2 linked regions of the Duganella zoogloeoides genome follow. The main gene of each other region encodes a partner of the protein of the gene in region 2 in a complex. Links are inferred from orthologs where the notes say so. Each region holds a gene or a part of one and is shown on either strand. Other genes may lie near its edges.

Evidence for each region.
Region 1: the proteins of sbcB (region 2) and ssb are in contact, whole or in part, in a crystal structure (PDB 3C94), measured with the Escherichia coli proteins. The link is inferred for Duganella zoogloeoides from one-to-one orthologs.

The regions. Positions count from the first base shown.
Region 1 is NZ_CP140152.1:6,215,395-6,222,570, forward strand. Bases 3,021-5,822 are described here. They hold ssb (single-stranded DNA-binding protein), read left to right. Parts: upstream 3,021-4,045; coding sequence 4,046-4,600; downstream 4,601-5,822. Other genes in these bases: uvrA (excinuclease ABC subunit UvrA), read right to left, coding at 3,021-3,768; SR858_RS27310 (hypothetical protein), read left to right, coding at 5,058-5,774; SR858_RS27315 (dCTP deaminase domain-containing protein), read left to right, coding at 5,775-5,822. In the rest of the region: SR858_RS27295 (DUF885 domain-containing protein), read left to right, coding at 1-756; more of uvrA, read right to left, coding at 922-3,020; more of SR858_RS27315, read left to right, coding at 5,823-6,587; SR858_RS27320 (thiamine-phosphate kinase), read left to right, coding at 6,587-7,176. UniProt on the Escherichia coli protein: Plays an important role in DNA replication, recombination and repair. Binds to ssDNA and to an array of partner proteins to recruit them to their sites of action during DNA metabolism. Acts as a sliding platform that migrates on DNA via reptation.
Region 2 is NZ_CP140152.1:4,636,656-4,643,915, reverse strand. The notes cover bases 2,640-5,525. They hold sbcB (exodeoxyribonuclease I), read right to left. Parts: upstream 4,861-5,525; coding sequence 3,418-4,860; downstream 2,640-3,417. Other genes in these bases: SR858_RS20545 (DUF5610 domain-containing protein), read left to right, coding at 4,940-5,525; pyrF (orotidine-5'-phosphate decarboxylase), read left to right, coding at 2,640-3,390. Outside these bases: SR858_RS20575 (TraB/GumN family protein), read left to right, coding at 1-111; SR858_RS20570 (hypothetical protein), read right to left, coding at 124-642; SR858_RS20565 (VanZ family protein), read right to left, coding at 983-1,375; SR858_RS20560 (SDR family NAD(P)-dependent oxidoreductase), read right to left, coding at 1,700-2,461; more of pyrF, read left to right, coding at 2,572-2,639; more of SR858_RS20545, read left to right, coding at 5,526-5,647; SR858_RS20540 (GGDEF domain-containing protein), read right to left, coding at 5,644-6,633; SR858_RS20535 (helical backbone metal receptor), read left to right, coding at 6,797-7,260. UniProt on the Escherichia coli protein: Degrades single-stranded DNA (ssDNA) in a highly processive manner.

The sequences.
Region 1 (7,176 bases), 1.6 Mb from region 2 along the record:
AAGTACACGGACCAGATGTATGCGCAACTGCCGCAGCAGTTCGGCGTGCTGCCGAAGGCCAAAGTGGAGATCACCGAGGTGGAACGCTTCCGCGAAAAAGGCGCGGCGGCGGCGTCGTACCTGCCGGGTTCACCGGACGGCAAGCGCCCGGGCCGGGTGATGGTCAACACTGGGGACTTCCAGGATCGCTCCGTGATCGGCATCGAAACCACGGCGCTGCACGAAGGCGTGCCCGGACACCATATGCAGATCAGCATTGCCCAGGAAATCGTCGGCTTGCCGGACTTCCGCCAGCAGGGCAACTACACGGCGTACGTGGAAGGGTGGGCGCTGTATTCCGAACGGCTGGGCGAAGAGCTGGGCTTTTACAAGGACCCTTACAGCTACTACGGCCACTTGCAGGACGAGATGCTGCGCGCGATCCGGCTGGTGGTCGATACGGGCCTGCACTATAAGCAGTGGAACCGCCAGCAGGTGGTGGACTTCTTCCATGCCCACTCGGCGATCGAGGAAGTGGATGTGCAGAGCGAGACCGACCGCTACATCGTGTGGCCGGGCCAGGCGCTGGGCTACAAGATCGGTCAGTTAAAAATACTGGAACTGCGCGATTATGCGCGCAAGGAACTGGGAGACAGGTTCGACATCCGCAAATTCCACGACCACGTGCTGGGCGCAGGCGCGCTGCCGCTTGATGTGCTGGAGACGCATATCAAGGAGTGGGTGGCGGGGGAGAAGAAGGTGGTAGCCAGCCAGTAAACGCAAATCCGTCATTCTCGCGCACGCGGGGATCCATAGAGCCTGTGCGTCGTGGTAGCTTCGCATTCAGCCAACACAACTTAACCGGGTTATGGATCCCCGCATTCGCGAGGATGACGGATCTTAGGGCGCCAATCTTGCCGGCACCCACATTGGCTTACGCGCTTAATTCAACAACGGTCCGAGGTACTTGCCGGTCACGCTGTTCGCATTGGCCGCCACATCCTCCGGCGTACCGGTGGCAATGATCTTGCCGCCACCGGCACCGCCTTCCGGCCCCAGGTCCACCACCCAGTCGGCCGTCTTGATCACGTCGAGATTGTGCTCGATGATGACCAGCGTGTTGCCCTGGTCGCGCAGGCGATGGATCACCTTCAGCAGCAGATCGATATCGTGGAAGTGCAGGCCGGTGGTCGGCTCGTCCAGGATGTACAGCGTGCGGCCCGTATCGCGCTTGGACAACTCCAGCGACAGTTTGACGCGCTGCGCCTCGCCACCGGACAGCGTGGTCGCGCTTTGCCCCAGCTTGATGTAGCCGAGGCCCACGTCCAGCAGCGTATGCAGCTTGCGCGCGATGACCGGCACCGGCTTGAAGAACTCGTGCGCGTCTTCCACCGTCATGTCGAGGATTTCGGTGATGTTCTTGCCCTTGTACTGCACTTCGAGCGTTTCGCGGTTATAGCGCTTGCCGTGGCAGACGTCGCACGGCACATACACGTCCGGCAGGAAGTGCATCTCGACCTTGATCACGCCATCGCCCTGGCACGCTTCGCAGCGGCCGCCCTTGACGTTGAACGAGAAGCGCCCGGCGCTGTAGCCGCGTTCCTTCGCGGTCGGCACGGTGGCGAACAGGTCGCGGATCGGCGTAAACAGCCCGGTGTAGGTCGCCGGGTTGGAGCGCGGCGTGCGGCCGATCGGCGCCTGGTCCACCGAGATCACCTTGTCGAAGTGTTCCAGGCCGGCGATGGAATCGTGCGGCGCCGGCTCGGTCTGCGAACCGTACAGGTGGCGCGAGAGGGCCGGGAACAGCGTGTCGTTGATCAGCGTCGATTTGCCGGAACCGGACACGCCGGTCACGCACGTCATCAGGCCCACCGGCAGCTTGAGGCTGACCTTTTTCAGGTTGTTGCCGGTGGCGCCAGCGATCACCAGCTGGCGATCGGGATCGGCTTCGTGGCGCTTGGCCGGCACGTCGATCTTGCGGGTGCCGTTCAGGTACTGCGCCGTCAGCGATTTTTTATTCTTGAGGATGTCCTTAAGCGAACCGGCCGCAATTACTTCGCCGCCATGCACGCCGGCGCCGGGACCCATATCGACGATGTAGTCGGCGGTGCGGATCGCGTCTTCGTCGTGCTCCACCACCAGCACGCTGTTGCCGATATCGCGCAGGTGGCGCAGGGTGTCGATCAGGCGGTCGTTGTCGCGCTGGTGCAGGCCGATCGATGGTTCATCGAGCACGTACATCACACCGGTCAGGCCAGAACCGATCTGCGACGCCAGGCGGATACGTTGCGCCTCGCCGCCGGACAGCGTGTCCGCGCTGCGGTCGAGCGACAGGTAGTCGAGGCCGACGTTATTGAGGAACTGCAAACGCGAGATGATTTCTTTGACCACGCGGTCGGCGATTTCCTTCTTGGCGCCCTTGAGCTTCAACTGCTCGAAGAACGACAGCGATTCGCGCAGCGGCTTCTCGGCGATCTCGTAGATCGCCTTTTCCTGCTTGCCGGTGCCGACCTTCACGAAGCGCGCCTCGATGCGCAGGCGCGCGCCCTCGCACGACGGACACTTTTTCTCGTTGATGAACTTGGCCAGTTCTTCCTTGACCGCCATCGAATCGGTTTCGCGGTAGCGGCGCGCCAGGTTGTTGACCACGCCTTCGAAGGTGTGCTCCTTGACCACGGTGCGGCCGCGCTCATTCACGTACGTAAACGGGATCGCGGTCTTGCCCGAGCCGTTTAGGACCGCGTCCTGCGCCGGCTTGGGCAACTGCTCGAACGGCACGTCGAGGTCGAACTCGTAGTACGCGGCCAGGTTGGACAGCATCTGGTAGTAGAACTGGTTGCGTCGGTCCCACCCCTTGACGGCGCCGGAAGCGAGCGACAGGTTGGGGAACGCGACGATGCGTTTCGGGTCGAAGAACTCGATGTGGCCGAGGCCATCGCACTCTGGGCAGGCGCCCATCGGGTTATTGAACGAGAACAGGCGCGGTTCCAGCTCTTGCAGCGAGTAGCCGCACTGGTTGCAGGCGAACTTGTTCGAGTACACGTGTTCGACGGCGGTGTCCATTTCCAGCGCCACGGCGCGGCCGTCGGCCAGGCGCAGCGCGGTCTCGAAGCTTTCGGCCAGGCGCTGCTTGATGTCGGCGTTGACCTTCACGCGGTCGATCACCACGTCGATCGTGTGCTTCTCGGTTTTTTTCAGTTTGGGCAGCTCGTCCACTTCGTAGATCTTGGCTTCATGGGTGCCGCTCTGCACGCGGAAGCGTACAAAACCCTGCGCCTGCATCTGCTCGAACAGGTCAGAATGCTCGCCCTTGCGGTTGGCCACCACGGGCGCCAGTACCATCAATTTCGTCCCCTCGGGCATGGCCAGCACCGCATCGACCATCTGCGACACGGTCTGCGCGGCCAGCGCCTGGTCCGGGTGGTTGATGCAGTACGGTGTACCGACGCGCGCGTACAGCAGGCGCAGGTAATCGTGAATCTCGGTGACCGTGCCGACGGTGGAGCGCGGGTTGTGCGACGTGGCCTTCTGTTCGATCGAGATGGCCGGCGACAGGCCTTCGATCAGGTCCACATCGGGCTTTTCCATCAGTTGCAGGAACTGGCGCGCGTACGCCGACAGCGACTCCACGTAGCGGCGCTGGCCCTCGGCATACAGGGTGTCGAACGCCAGCGACGATTTGCCGGAACCGGACAGCCCGGTGATCACGACCAGCTGGTTGCGCGGCAGGTCGAGACTGATGTTTTTGAGGTTGTGCGTACGTGCGCCGCGAATGCGGATCTGTTCCATGGAGTAAGCCCTTAGATATCAACCCGTCATCATAGCGGGCTTTGAAAAGATGCGCCGTCCTTGCGCTGGATCACGCGCGGGAGGCTTGACACTGTATATAATACCAGTATTTGCTTGCGTCGATTCAACAGGCTTCGGCGCAGAACAGGCTACATGGGTACGGCAGCCAAAATTGGTAGGGCAAGTGGTGGCTCGGCATCCCATTCGTCTATAATCCCTGTTTAGATTTCACTACACAGCCTGCCCACGCGGCCGTTGTTACTCAGGAGTTTTATTCATGGCATCAGTCAACAAAGTCATCATCGTCGGCAATCTGGGTCGCGATCCGGAGATCCGCTACATGCCTAGCGGTGATGCAATCGCCAACATTGCCGTGGCGACCTCATACAAGTCGAAAGACCGCAACACCGGTGAGCAAAAAGAGACCACCGAGTGGCACCGCATCTCGTTCTTCGGCAAGCTGGCCGAAATCGTTGGCCAGTACCTGAAAAAAGGCTCGTCCATCTACGTCGAAGGCCGCCTGCAAACCCGCAAGTACACCGATAAAGACGGCGTCGAAAAGTACGCAACCGACATCGTCGCTGAAAACATGCAAATGCTGGGCGGCCGTCAAGGCGCCGGCGGCATGGACGACGGCGGCGGCTACGGTGGTGGCGCTGGCGGCGGTGGTGGTTACGGCGGTGGCAATGGCGGCGGCGGCGGTTACGACGCGCCACCACAGCGCCAGGCCGCACCTCAGCAACAACGCCCGGCCATGGCGCCACCGGCACCACGCCCGGCACCAAAGCCGGCGCCGAATTTCTCGGATATGGATGACGATATACCGTTCTAATTCAGAGTAAACGTATTTCCGTCGATTCAAGCCCACTCTTTACCGTAGAGAGTGGGCTTTTTCTTTGATTATTTCGTTTTCCCCTTGGAAAGAGGCGGGGAATATTAAGAACGCTCCCAGAGACTCAATGTAATCGAAAAATTCACGAATTAGCATTCCTAAATTTCAGAATGATGGCAGAATAGGTCGAAGAAGTATAATCGTGATAGTTAGCGTAACAAGTAACTTGCCTATAATGATCGAATTTTGCAGATGGTCCGTTCTGTTTAGCTTATGGAGTGATGGTTCAATGTTTAGCCAGAAAAGTGTTAGCAACATTCCAATCGGAAAATAGTCAATGGATTTGGAGTTAAGCAGGGAGGGACTGAGAAGCACGGCCGTTCCTATGCAGCACAATGGGAGCAAAGCAAGCAACACCATGACTCGGTCACGGTACCCTTGTAACTTCTTAATCACCATGTCAGCGACCAAAATCATACTTACGCCTAAAGCAAGAAAACCAAAATGTCCCATTTTTATCCTTCATCGTGTGAAATCTATGCAGACCAATTCTAACGCAGATCAGCTCATCCAAGCGGTAGTAAACGATACATCGAATGGGCTACTGATGACCTATCTTGAGAAAATTTTGAGAGATCCTCAGCGGTTGAGGGAAATCGCACGGAGCTCATACAGGCATCAATTGGGATTTCTAAAAATTGCACTTCGAAATGATCCAAGTGGGCACTCACTAAGGCTACATATCTGGGATAGTAACACCATTGCTTTGGAAGACATTCATTCCCATTGCGCTGATTTTATGTCACGTGTCGTTTCAGGTGGCATTGAAGAAAGCCGTTATGAACTGGAACCAGGGGCTAATTTTAGTCTATTTCGCTATCGTTTTGACGAGAGAGCCTGCCGACACATAGCACAAAAAAATGGCATGACTAATGTATTTCAGACGAGTAAGGTAACTTTTTTAGAAGGTGCAATTTATCAACGTAAGTCGCATGAGTTACATACCGTAAGAAATATAGATTCAAAAACAATAACATTATCTGCGTGGGGCATTCGTTCTAAAGATGCAATTGTTTTAAAATCAGCGTCGGCTCGTGCTGAAGATTGTGTGGCTGCAATCGGCGTGTCGCCGAATCTAGTGAGGACCGTGCTAACTGACATTGTGGGAGGTTGAATGCTTCTACCTAGCCAGGATATCGAGTCTTTGTGCGTGCCAACCAGCACAAGACTGATCGAGCCATTTGATAAAGAGAATTTACGAGGAAGTTCATATGACCTCACAATTGGAGAGGAATACTATGTAGGGCAGGATCTCAGCGGCACTAAGTTAACCACAGAAAAGCTAGAACCCGCCCAAGCTTTTTGGATTCCACCTCATGCAGTATGCTTTATTCTATCAACCGAAACTCTTAACCTTCCAAAAGGCATATCTGCTAGAGTTTCTTTGCGCATGTCTTACATCTATGATGGGCTTGTTTTGACCTCTCAGCCCCCATTTGATCCGGGTTATAAAGGCCGTGCTATTTTTATGTTACATAATCTTTCATCTGAATCAATTTCTATGCGCAGGGGCGAGCGGGTAGCAACAATCGAGTTCTTGGAACTACGATCCAACACTACGTTAAGTAAAGTGCATAGGTCTGTACAAACACTTGGGGGGCAGATAGATCGACCGTTGACGAGTAGCTTGTCCAAAATTGCGAGTCAATCAAGAGCGGCTTACAATCAAGTACAAGTCATGACCGGGCAAATGTTTTTGTTCGCAGGGCTGATTGTGGCAGTGTTGGCGGTACCAGGATTTTTTTCTTTTACGAACATACTCGATCGAGTAAATGAACAAAAAGCGGAGATCGCTGAGCAAAAAAAACAGTTGCAAGAATACAAAGACGCCTTGGATGCTGTGAAGTTGAGAATAAACCAAGAGCTAGATCCAAAAGGAAAGTCACAGGGGCAGCAAGCAAAACCTGAATCAAGAGTGGAGGGATAATGGTACGGCTAACTGATATTGGTGAAAAGGCTTTCCTTTCAAGCTTATTGCCGCAACTTGCGGTGGACCCGTCCTTCGTCAATGGCTTCGGACATGATGCCAGTATTATCGACGTAGGGCTGGCTCAAAACTTGGCGGTGAAAATTGATCGAGCCCCTTATCCTGTGGCCTTGCGCCATGGGTTGGGTACATATAATACTTGGGGACGTTTAGCAGTTGTAGCTAATGTTAGTGACTTACTAGCGGTAGGTGCGTTACCCAAGGCGATGATGCTATCTATGGTTTTGCCCCGAGAATTTTCCGCTGTCGATGCGCGGGCGATTGTTGAAGGCTGCGCTGAGGCATGCATAGATCATGGTATCGCATTCTTAGGTGGCGATACCAAGGAAGGTTCTAGCGCTCAAATAGTAGGTGCAGCATGGGGTATCGTTGAAAAGCAACGACGCCTAGGTAGGGCCAAAGCGGGATTGGGAGATGCTTTGTTTGTTGCGGGTTCTTTGGGCGGATTTGCTGCCGCCCTCACTCTAATGCGAAAACAACAAGGCCATGGTGCGGGGAATGACCGCTTCACTCAAGTTTTAACTTTGCC
Region 2 (7,260 bases):
CAGCAGGACCAGGTAGCGTTCGTGGGCGTGGGCTTGCTGCACCTGATCGGTGATGACGGCCTGCCGCAATTGCTCAAGCGTCGCGGCTACCAGGTCGAGCAGCTTTATTAGGCGCTTGCCGCGTTAGTAAGCGCTCAGTACGCCGCTCATGTAGCGCACCCGGTCGCCGATCTTGTATGGTGGCATGGTATCGACCACGATGCTCTGGCTGGTGCCGTCGTCCATGCGCACGGTGATGCGATAAGGTGGTTCGGCGCTGGCGCTCATGGTGCCGCCAGCTGCCGCCGCACCGCTTACGCCAATGCCGGAGGTGTTGTTCATATCGCGCGACATTGGATCGATTGCTTGCACCACGCCATAGGATGCCTGTGCCGAGGTGCTACCCATGCTGCCTGCCCCCTGCGCCGTGCTGTTCATGCCCGAGCTGCTAGTACCGGCCCCTGCAGTGCCTGCCGCCGGCACACCGCCACCGCCGCCGGGTCCGGTGCCCGTGGCAGCGGTTCCCGAACCACTGCCGCCGCTCGAGGTATAGCCGCTGTTGCTGTCCATTGAATCCGAAGCGCACCCCGCCAGCCCCACGATGACCAGCACCCCCAGCATTGCTGCCCATTTGCCCTGTTTGCCGAATGTTGCACGGTTCATATCTGCCTCCATTGAAATAATCAAAACAGGTCAGAGTCGAACTTCCATATTTCGTTCACACCCACGCTTCGTCGCTTGATGTACATCAATTGAAACATGCTACCCACAGGCAATAATTGTCCGGTATCACTTTTAAAGGACATCGATATGTTGACACGCGTGACAGATACCATTATCGAAGAGTTAATAGTTTCAACCTGCGGGGAGCAGCAAGATCCCCGTTGCAAGCACTTGATGACGCACGCATTGCACAGCCTGGTACGCGTGGCCCAGGTCGAGCAGCTTGCTCAAATGCGGCACGACGTGGCGCGGGCCAGCGGCCCCGGCCCCGGCAGTGAGGTCAGTCTGACGACTGGATGCGATACCGGGACCACAAGACGCACATGACCAGGGTGGCCAGCACGGCAGCGCTGCAATCGACCAGCCAGTCGGAGACGGCACCGTGGCGATACGGGAAGAAACTCTGCACGTATTCGTCCAGGGCGCCCATGGCGGCAATCGTCAACACGGACTTGACGGCGCGCTGCACCAGCGTACCAGTGCTACCGGTAAACAACAGGAAAGTCAGTCCGGCGTAGGCGATAGAGTGCAGCAGGACACCGGAGGCCACCTGGCCGATTTCCTGCCGGGCGCCGGGCAGGGAACCCAGCACCAGTATCATCAGGAAGAGGAGGATGGCAGTCCAGTAACGCAGGCGTGCGTGCGAGGAAGAAAGAAAAATTTGCTTGATCATAAAGCAAACCTTACCACGCACAGCAGGAATTGGGGAGTGGTGCACCGGGGCTGCCGGTGCACCTTTCTTCAGTCATGCCTATCGGTTGCATGTACTCAAGATGAATCGAGTATAGGCCGTCAATATGACGCGGTTATGACAATCCACAAGAAAGGTAAATCGCGTGCAAAAAAAAAGCCCGCTGGTGAAAGCGGGCTTAAAACTATTTTCTTGGAGGAGAATAGTGGAGACAGGTGCAATTATGGGCTTCCGCTAGATATGTGTCTAATTGATGTTTTAGATACCAGACATCAGGTTTTCGCATAACTTCTTTTTATGTCGGATTTATTTCACCGGCACCGTGTAATTGAGGGCCATCCGGCCGCCGTCAACGTACAGGGTTTGCCCCGTCATGTAGCTGGCATCGTCGCTGGCCAGGAACGCTGCGATCGATGCGACTTCTTCCGGCTCGCCGCAGCGGCCCATCGGCGTGCGCGACAAAATCGTGTGGCGTGCTTCCGGGCTGGACATGACTGCCTGCTTGGCCAGCTCGGTCAGGATAGTGCCGGGGCCAATGGCGTTGACGCGGATGCCGTACGGAATCAGGTTGAGCGACATCACCTTGGTCAGCTGGTTGATCGCGCCTTTCGACACCACGTACGGCACCTGGTTCGGAATCGCCAGCTCGGCGTTCACGCTCGACATATTGATGATGACGCCGCTTTGCTGTTTGACCATCTCGCGGGCCACGGCCTGGCCGCACAGGAACATCGATTTCAGGTTGATGCGCAGCACGCGGTCGAAGTCGTCCTCGGTGACGTCGAGGAAGTCGGCCGCGTGCGTCACGCCGGCATTGTTGATCAGGATGTCGATGCGGCCGAACGCGGCCAGGGTGTCGGCCACCATGGCGTCCACGTCCACCTTCTGGCTGACGTCGGCAGCGAAGAAGCGGGCGGCGGCGCCGAGCGCGGCAGCGGCTTGCTCGCCGTCGGGCTTGATGTCCACCAGCATGACCTTGGCGCCTTCGGCGACCAGGCGCTGGGCGCAGGCCAGGCCGATGCCCTGGGTGGCGCCGGTGACGATGGCGACTTTTCCGGATAATTTCATGGCAGAGCTTTCAATAGGGGATGACGGGGCAAATTTTAACAGCGGAGCTCAAGGAGGTAACTGCGGCCGCGTTACAATAGAGGGTTTGCAACAGACTACAAGGATGCGCCGTGAATTTCATCAACAAACTGTCCGCCGCGTGGACCAGCAACGACTCGCTGCTGTGCGTGGGCCTCGATCCTGACATGGCCAAGCTGCCGGCGCAGTTCCAGAACGACCCGCAAGGCATCTATCACTTTTGCCGCGAGATCATCGACGCCACCGCCGAGCTGGCGTGCTCGTTCAAGCCGCAGATCGCCTATTTTGCCGCGCTGTCGGCGGAAGACCAGCTCGAAAAAATCTGCGCTTACGTGCGCGAACAGTATCCGCACATTCCGCTGATCCTCGACGCCAAGCGCGGCGACATCGGCGCCACCGCGCGCCAGTACGCACGGGAGGCCTACGACCGCTACGGCGCCGACGCGGTGACCGTCAATCCGTACATGGGTTCCGATTCGGTCGAGCCGTACATGGAATGGCGCGACCGGGGCGTGATCATCCTGTGCCGCACCTCGAACGCAGGCGGCTCGGACCTGCAATTCCTCGACGTTGGCGGCCAGCCGCTGTACCAGCACGTGGCGCGCCTGGTGGCGGAAAAGTGGAACAGCAACGGCCAGTGCGCGCTGGTGGTGGGCGCGACGTATCCGGAAGAGCTGGCGCAGGTGCGCGCCATCGTGGGCGACATGCCGCTGCTGGTGCCGGGCATCGGCGCCCAAGGCGGCGATATCGCCGCGACCGTGCAGTCGGGCAAGACAGCTGCTGGCGCTGGCATGATGATCAATTCGTCGCGGGCGATCCTGTACGCGGCGCCGCAGGCGGGCGAAGACTTTGCCAGCGCCGCCCGCCGCGTGGCGCTGGAGACGCGCGACGCCATCAACCTGTATCGCTGATTTTTTCGGTAACGGTGACGCTGGTGCTCAATGCGCCGGCGCCACCATTTCCGCGTATTCGTACAAATCCGCCAGGATCTGCTCGGCCCGCTCATCGGCATCTTGCTGCAGGTGATCGATCTCGCCGAAGAACTGGTCGATGGTGCGGGCGCCGCCTGTGCCTTCGTAAAACTTCGCTGCACGGTGCTGTTCCCAGTGCTCCATTTCGGTTTCCGACAAGGTCTCCGGGTAGTTGCGCGCGCGGTAGCGGAACACCAGTTCGGCCAGGCGCGCGTCGCCGAACGACGGTGACGCCACGGCCAGCCGCGCCGGGCTTTCCTTGCGCAGGGTATCGAGCAAGCGGCGGTCGTCGCGGCTGACAAAACCGTTGTACAAATCTTCGTCCACGTCGAGCGGTTCGCCCGGCGGGCGGTGGAACACTTGCGCCCATTCGGCATCAAGGTTGCGGCCGGCGGCGGCAATTGCGGCGTGGGCCTTGCTCTGCTCGAGATCGATGCCCCAGCGCGCGGCCATGGCCGGCGACAAGGTCTTTAAATTCGCTACCAGCATCGGTGACTTGTTCAAATGGATGCTCTTGACCGGCAGCCGCGTCATGCCTTCGGGCAGGGCGTCGGCGCGGCTGAAGATGCGGGTGCGGATGGTGTCGGCGTCGAGCGTGAACAATTCGGTCGGATCGTAGGTGCAATCCCAGACGATCACTTCGTTCTTGTTGGTCGGGTGCGTGGCCAGCGGCCAGACCAGCGCCAGGCAGCCGCGCTCGGCCGGGAACATGCCGGACACGTGCAGGAACGGCGCGCGCAGTTGCGGCGCCAGGTGCATGCCGATCTCGTCGGCCACGCGGTCTTTCTTGTGCAGCGCGAAGCAGAAATCGAACAGCTTGGGCTGGTGCTGGCGGATCAGGCGCGCCAGCGCGATGGTGGCGCGCACGTCGGACAGCGCATCGTGCGCCGCTTCGTGCAGCAGGCCGTTGGCCTTGGCCAGGTGTTCGAGCTTGAAGCTGGGTTTGCCGTCTTCCTTGACCGGCCACTCGATGCCTTCCGGGCGCAGCGCATAGGTCATGCGCACCACGTCAAGCAAGTCCCAGCGGCCGCAGCCGTTTTGCCATTCGCGCGCATACGGGTCGATCAGGTTGCGCCAGAACATGAAGCGGGTGATCTCGTCATCGAAGCGAATGGTGTTGTAGCCGACGCCGATGGTGCCGGGTTCCGAAAACGCCTGCTCGATGGTGCGGGCGAACTGGTGCTCGGGCACGCCCCATTCAAGGCACTGCTGCGGCGTGATGCCGGTGATCAGGCATGATTGCGGATCAGGCAAGAAATCATTGGCGGGCTGGCAATACAGCATGATCGGATCGCCAATCTCGTTGAGCTCGGCATCGGTGCGGATCGCGGCGAATTGCGCCGGGCGATCGCGCCGCGCCATGGCGCCGAAGGTTTCATAGTCGTGCCAAAGGAAAGTCTGTGTGGTCATGGAGGCGTATTCAGGGGGGCTACAGTTATTGGTAAATCTGCCGATAATCGGTACTCAGGCACCTACAGGGAGCACTATCATGGCTACTCCAGTCTCTATTACTCCAGGCAGCAGCAGCACCGGCAGCGCCGGCAGCACCAGTGCGCTCAAGGCCAATACGGCTGCCACCGCAGCGACCGCATCCACTGATAAAGCGGCGGACATGTCGCCAGCGGCCAAGGCAAAAGCACAGCTTAATGCATCGATCGTGGAAGCGTCGCTCACGGTGTCGCTCAAATCGGGGAACGATCCGATGTCGGTGGTGTTCAAGACCGCACTGACCGGCATCAACGAGGCGCTCGAAGCCGACTTCGGCAAAGATGCGATCCAAAACGCGTCGTCGCAGGACAACTCGCCCGAGGCTACCGCGAACCGCATTGTATCGCTGTCCACCGGTTTTTACGAAGCGTACAAGCGGCAAAACCCGGGCCAGGACGACGAGACTTCTCTGAACAACTTCATGGATACCATCAAGAAGGGCGTGGAGCAGGGCTTCAAGGAAGCGCGCAGCATCCTCGACGGCTTCAAGGTATTGAGCGGCGAACTGTCGTCCAATATCGACAAGACCTACGATTTGATCCAGCAAGGTTTTGCCGACTTTGTCGCCGCCCAGAAGGCGCCGCCGCCAGCCGAGAACGCTGCCAGCGCCACGGCCACCGGCAACGCCAGCGCGGCCATTACCATTACGCCCAAGGCCGCCGACAACGATAAAGACAGCGGCTTCCAGATCGACCCGCCCAAGGTTTAATCGGCAAGCGCTTCCTGCACCACCTGGTTACGGCCCAGTTCCTTGGCACGGTAGAGCGCAGCGTCCGCGCTGGCAATCAGGTCCTGCTCGCTTTGCTGCGGCCGCAGCGTGGCCACGCCGAACGAGGCGGTGATGTGCGGCATCGGCTGGCGCATGTCGGCAAACACAACCGCCTGCTGCATGCGTTCGCACAGCCGTTCGGCCACCGCCACCGCCATCTTGCCGTTGGTGTCGGGCAGCAGCACCATCATCTCCTCGCCGCCGTAGCGCACGGCGAAATCGGTCGGCCGCAGGGCGCCGCTCAATACTTGCGCGGCGGTGCGCAGCGCCTGGTCGCCGGCCAGGTGGCCGTGGGTGTCGTTGAAGCGTTTGAAGTGGTCGAGGTCGATCATGATCAGCGCCAGCGGCGCCCCCGAACTCTGCGCTGTCGCCGCCAGCTTCGGGAGCAGGTCGTTGAGCCAGGCCCGGTTGTACAGCCCTGTGAGGCCATCGTTCATCGACAACCGGCGGTAGAACTCGCCCAGTTTCTGACGCGTGCGCAGCTGGGCGTTGGCGGCGCGGATACGGAATGACAGCAGGCGCAGCAGGTTACGCGCCACCACGTTCGACTGGTCGATCAGTTTCCACACCAGGTCCGCTTCGATCACCAGGATATCGCTGTCTTCGAGCGCCGTGATGCGCGACAGGTTGGCCTCCTCGTCCAGCACCGACTGCTCACCGAGGCTCTCGCCGGGCAGCACCTTGCTGACACTGCCATTGCCGTCGGCCACGCCGGTGTTGCTGTCGGTTTCCACCGCGAGCACGCCCCGCAATACAATGTAAAGCTGCGCCTGGTTAGATTCGGGGATGGCCTTGCCTGCTTCCAGGCGCATGACGGGACAGTTGGCCAGCAACCTGGCGACGGCAGCATCGTCATTGGCGTCGCGCAGGAGCTGCAAGTTGCCGGGCCGGTAGCCAGACTTGCCGAAGGTACTAATCTGTTTCAAGGTGGTTCTTTCAATGGCGCAGCGATGAGTGCTGGCAAGCATTTCTCATGATAGCCCAAAGGCAGGCGGGCGGTCACGCCGGGGCCTGAAACTGGTGTAAATTTTACACAGGTAGTTGTTGCATGATGTAGTCTATCCAACACTGAAACATTGAGGAGTTTGCATGGTTTACACCGATGCCATCGGCACCCAGCACCAGGCCGATCCGAATGCCCGCATCGTCTCGCTGGTGCCGTCGATTTCCGAGTTGCTGTGCGACCTGGGCCTGGCGCCGCAACTGGTGGGGCGCACCGGCTTCTGCATCCATCCGGCCGAACTGGTGCGCGACATTCCCAAGGTGGGCGGCACCAAGGACGTCAATATCGAGAAGATCCGCCAGCTCGCACCCACCCACCTGGTGGTCAATATCGACGAGAACGAGGAAGAGACGGCCGACCTGCTGGCCGAGTTCATCCCCAACATCATCGTCACGCATCCGCTGGGACCGCAGGACAACCTGGCGCTGGCGCGCCTGCTGGGCGGCGTGTTCTGCCGCGAGGAAGCGGCCGCGCGCTGGTGCGCCGACTTCGAGGCCGAATACGCGGCGCTGCAGGCCAGCCCCAAAGGCCCGCCGCAAACCATGTTGTA